2 regions of the Thalassotalea sp. SU-HH00458 genome follow, and region 2 is predicted to be linked to the other one. Evidence: predicted binding sites of a transcription regulator. Region 2 holds the regulator's gene; the other holds the start of a gene.
The links. The regulator FliA, encoded in region 2, starts transcription of late flagellar genes. The targets are predictions, from matches to a motif close to CTAAAGNTNNNNNNNNNNNNGCCGATA.
Positions count from the first base shown of each region.

Region 1: a site for FliA is predicted at 1,531-1,557, ahead of pomA (flagellar motor protein PomA). Genes of this name have one in related genera too.

Region 1 covers NZ_BAABWW010000001.1:424,759-427,169, forward strand. The annotation lists gene ABXH06_RS01900 (flagellar motor protein MotB) at 1-597, opposite strand, end outside; gene pomA (flagellar motor protein PomA) at 609-1,373, opposite strand; gene ABXH06_RS01910 (exodeoxyribonuclease VII small subunit) at 1,668-1,916, shown strand; gene ispA ((2E,6E)-farnesyl diphosphate synthase) at 1,916-2,411, shown strand, end outside.
Region 2 covers NZ_BAABWW010000001.1:202,986-205,396, forward strand. The annotation lists gene ABXH06_RS00890 (protein phosphatase CheZ) at 1-208, opposite strand, end outside; gene cheY (chemotaxis response regulator CheY) at 239-622, opposite strand; gene ABXH06_RS00900 (RNA polymerase sigma factor FliA) at 686-1,405, opposite strand; gene ABXH06_RS00905 (MinD/ParA family protein) at 1,424-2,266, opposite strand; gene flhF (flagellar biosynthesis GTPase FlhF) at 2,310-2,411, opposite strand, start outside.

The sequences.
Region 1 (2,411 bases), 220 kb from region 2:
TGCTGAGCCAGATGGAAAGGCACCATTTTCACGAATACGAATGATCACCTGTTGACCTAAGGATTCCAGCTCTATCGCGCCATCTTGAATCTGTTGTTCTAATTGTTGTGCAATTTTTTTCGCTAAGTCGTTAACTTGTTCTTCCGAAGCTTGTTCCAGCTCATCTTTTGCTTTTTGCATTGCTTGAGCTGACATTTCATCAGCGGTACTTTGCGATTGACCACCGCGTTCTGTACCTCGTTGCTCTTGACGACCACCGGCAGATGTTTCATCTCCCGCTTGAAATTCTAACATTTGTTGCGTCATTTCAACGGTTTGCTGTTGAATTACTTCTATAGGCGTTGGCTCAGGTTTACCTGGTCTAAATTCTTGCGCGATAATGCTAGTGCCTTTAGGAATATCTTTGACTTCAATTTTGTTTTGCACACCAAAAGCAAACTTCATTGAACCGGCAATCTGCTTAAACTTTAAAACATCCATTTCTGAAAAAGATAAAAGCAGTACAAAAAAGCACATCAGTAACGACATCAAATCAGCAAAAGTACCCATCCACGCTGGCAACCCCGGTGGTGGACATTTACATTCTTGATCAGCCATAAATCCCTCAATTACTCTTCGGTAGTGTCAATTTTACGTTTACCTTCAGCAAGATAATTCTTCAGTAAACCTTCAATGACTCTTGGGTTTTGACCATCTTGAATACCTAACACCGCATCCAAAATAAGTTCTTGGTTAAGCTTTTCTTCGCTTAAACGAATTTTTAATTTATTCGCAATAGGAATGGCAATCACGTTCGCTAAAAATGCACCATATAAAGTTGTTAAAAGTGCAACTGCCATTGCCGGACCAATCGCTTTTGGATCATCCATGTTTGATAACATGGCAACTAAACCTATCAGGGTACCTATCATGCCCATAGCAGGTGCTACATCCGCTAAGGCCATCATCATACCAATACCCGTTTCATGGCGTTCGGTAGTGAGATTAATATCTTTTTGTAATGTGCCACGCACCACATCGGCATCATGACCATCAACAAGCATATCAACCCCTTTTTGCATAAAAGCATTGGTGATTTCAGCTTCTTCAAGAGCTAAAAACCCCCCTTTACGAGCAGCATCCGCCATTTCAACAGATTTCTCAATTAATTCATCAGGTTGTTCAATTTTAAACATGAACGCTTTGCCCATGATTTTACCAATACCGAAAAACTGTCCGAGATTATAGTTAGACAAAACAACAAATAAGGAACCACAGAATACAATCAGAACCGATTGAGTATCCACAAACATGCTGATATCGCCACCTAAAATCATTGCCATGACAATAAAACCAATGGCACCTAATATTCCCAGTAGCGTAGCTAAATCCACATAAGCCTCCAAAATATGTTACTAAATCCTACACCTTTAAATTGATAATACCTCAAGGTTTTAGGATACGCGAATACAAATACTAAATTCAGCTAAACATAAACGACGTAATTAAGTTGAAAAGTGAAGTTGGTATTTTTCTTTGTTATACAGTTATTATCGTCCATATTGTCAATAACTTAACCCCAATTGAAGATTATTTTTTTTATCGAATAAAAATAAGCGCCATTGACCAATTAGACGAGCTAAGGTAACTTGCGCGTTACCTATAAAAATAGTGATATATTTTTCCTAATGGCACGTAAAAAAATTGAAAATTTAAGCTTCGAAGATTCTTTAAATGAGCTTGAAGATATTGTCCAAAGCCTCGAAAAAGGTGAGTTAAGTTTAGAAGACTCGATGACCTTATTTGAACGAGGACTTAGTTTAAGCCAAGTCAGTCAAACCAAACTAAAAGAGGCTGAGCAAAAAGTCCAAATTTTAATGGACAATAAAGGCGTAAGCAAACTCGAAGACTTTAATTATGATGAGAGCTCTCAGTAGTGACTAAGCTAGCGCAGCTTGAATATTTTCAAGAAAGAACGAACCAGTTTTTACTAAAAAAACTAGACAGTTTACCTATTAATGATCCAAAACTGCTTGAAGCGATGCGTTATGGTTTATTAATTGGCGGAAAACGGATGCGTCCATACCTTGCTTATATTACCGGCGAATCCTTATCCGTCAGTGAAAATGACCTTGATGGTATAGCTGGCGCATTAGAATGCATTCATGCTTATTCTTTATTACATGATGATCTTCCTGCGATGGATGACGATGATCTCAGGCGAGGTAAGCCAACATGTCATATTGCTTTTGATGAAGCGACGGCTATTTTAGCTGGCGATAGTTTACAAACTTTAGCATTTGATATTTTAGCGAATCACCCATTCTCCTCAGCGATTGCAAGCAAGCGTATCCATCTGATCCAACAGTTAGTAAAAGCTAGTGGCTATCAAGGTATGTGTGGTGGTCAAGCACTTGACCTTTCGGCAACTA
Region 2 (2,411 bases):
CGTTCAAGCGAGAATCAACTTGAAAATTCATAAGAGAATCATGAAGTTGTCGCGTTAACTTGCCTATTTCAGCAAATAATTCAGTGTTGATAGGATTCTGAATTTCAGCGATTAAGTCGTCCGCTTTATCTTGCTGCCCTGTTTCTATGTATTCAACAAGCATTTTCGCTTGTTCCAAAGAAACATGCACACCATTATCTTTACTCATGCAACATCCTTACCTGACAGAGAGTGCCAATTATCCTAAGCGTTCAAAAATTTTATCAAGCTTAGTTTTTAACGTTGCTGCGGTAAATGGTTTAACAATATAGCCATTAACACCCGCTTGGGCTGCCATAACAATCTGCTCTTTTTTCGCTTCAGCGGTTACCATCAATACAGGTATATGAAGTAACTTTTCATCAGCGCGAATCGCTTTGAGAAGGTCTATACCTTGCATTCCAGGCATGTTCCAATCAGTTACTACAAAATCAAATTCACCTTCTTTAAGCATAGGTAATGCAGTACTACCATCATCAGCTTCTTGAATGTTAGTGAACCCTAAATCACGCAATAAATTTTTAACTATACGTCTCATTGTTGAAAAATCATCAACAACAAGCACTTTCATATTTTTATCCAAGGCACCCTCCAGGGAGATCATTCAAAATTTTTAAATCTAAAAAACTACTGGTATATATTGTACTTAACTTTGCCAAGATTGCATACGAGCTTTTAATCTATGTAATGCTTGACTATGAATTTGACTAACTCTTGATTCACTCACATCGAGAACTTGGCCAATTTCGCGTAAATTCAATTCTTCATCATAGTATAGTGACAGTACTAAAGCTTCTCTCTCGGGTAAAGTAGTAATGCATTCAGAAAGCGCTTTTTTAAAGATAATTTGTTCTATGTCCTCATAGGGGTCATGATTGTTTTTATCTTCAAATGATTGAATGACATCTTCACTCACGCCGAGGTCATCAATTCCTATTATTTTACCCGAACTTACCTCACTAAGAATATGATGGTACTCATTGAGCGAAATATCAAGTTTTTCAGCAACTTCAATATCTGTTACATCACGACCAAGTTGTGCTTCTAAGGCTTTTATCGCTTCACTCACCATTCGGCTATTTTTATGAACCGAACGAGGAGTCCAGTCACCGCGGCGTATTTCATCTAACATGGCACCGCGGATCCGTATACCAGCGAAAGTTTCAAAGCTTGCGCCTTTGCTAGAATCGAAATTATTTGCCGCTTCAAGTAAGCCAATCATGCCTGACTGAATAAGGTCATCAACGATGACACTAGAGGGGAGTCTTGCCAATAAGTGATAGGCAATACGTTTGACTAAAACGGTATGCTGTTCAAGCAATGCGCTTTTATCAATGTGAACATTATAAGTATTAGCTTTTACCAAAGTAGTCTACTCTTTTGACTAGTTTTCTAATAACTGCTCAATGAAAAATTCAAGATGGCCAGATGGGTGATGGGGAATTGGCCATTTAGTAATTTTACTCGCTAATGCTTTAAAGGCTTTAGCGGCAGGTGAGTCTGGAAACGCCTCAACAATTGCTTGCTGCTTTCTTACTGATTTTCTGATATTTTCATCGAAAGGGATTACGCCAACTAAATCCAAAGCGACATCTAAAAATCGGTCAGATACCTTGGAAAGTTTAGCAAAAAGTTGTTGGCCTTCTTTTGGACTTCTCACCATATTTGCCACAACTTTAAATTTAAAGACATCGTGATCACGACTAAGTAGTTTCATTAATGCGTAACAGTCAGTGATTGACGTTGGTTCATCACACACCACCAATAATACATCTTGTGCGGCACGAGTAAAACTTAGCACCATATCTGATATACCTGCTGCGGTATCAACAACTAACACGTCAAATTGCGTTCGCATATCACTAAAAGCACGAATTAAACCAGCGTGTTCTGACGGGGTTAAATCCACCATAGATTGAGTGCCCGAGGTAGCAGGAATAATATTGATTCCAGCAGGGCCTTTTAAAATAATATCATCAAGCTCACATTCACCTGATAATACATGTGAGAGATTACGTTGAACTCTTAAACCTAGCATTACATCGACATTGGCGAGGCCTAAATCAGCATCTAAGACTAAAACCCTTTTCCCCAATTGCGCCATGGCAATTGACGTATTTAATGAAACATTGGTTTTGCCTACCCCACCTTTACCACCAGAAACTGCTATGACTTTTATTTGATGATTTTCTTGCATTTTTCGTAAGCCACTCGCCTGATCTATCATTAATTTTTTTCTCTATTTTGCTCAATATCTGCGTCGATATTGTTTACATACTCACTGCATGACTTGTTGGCATTGGCCGCCATGAATTTTGGCAATTTACTTTTGTTGCTAATCTATCTGCAAGCGTAACTAACTTTTCAGCATT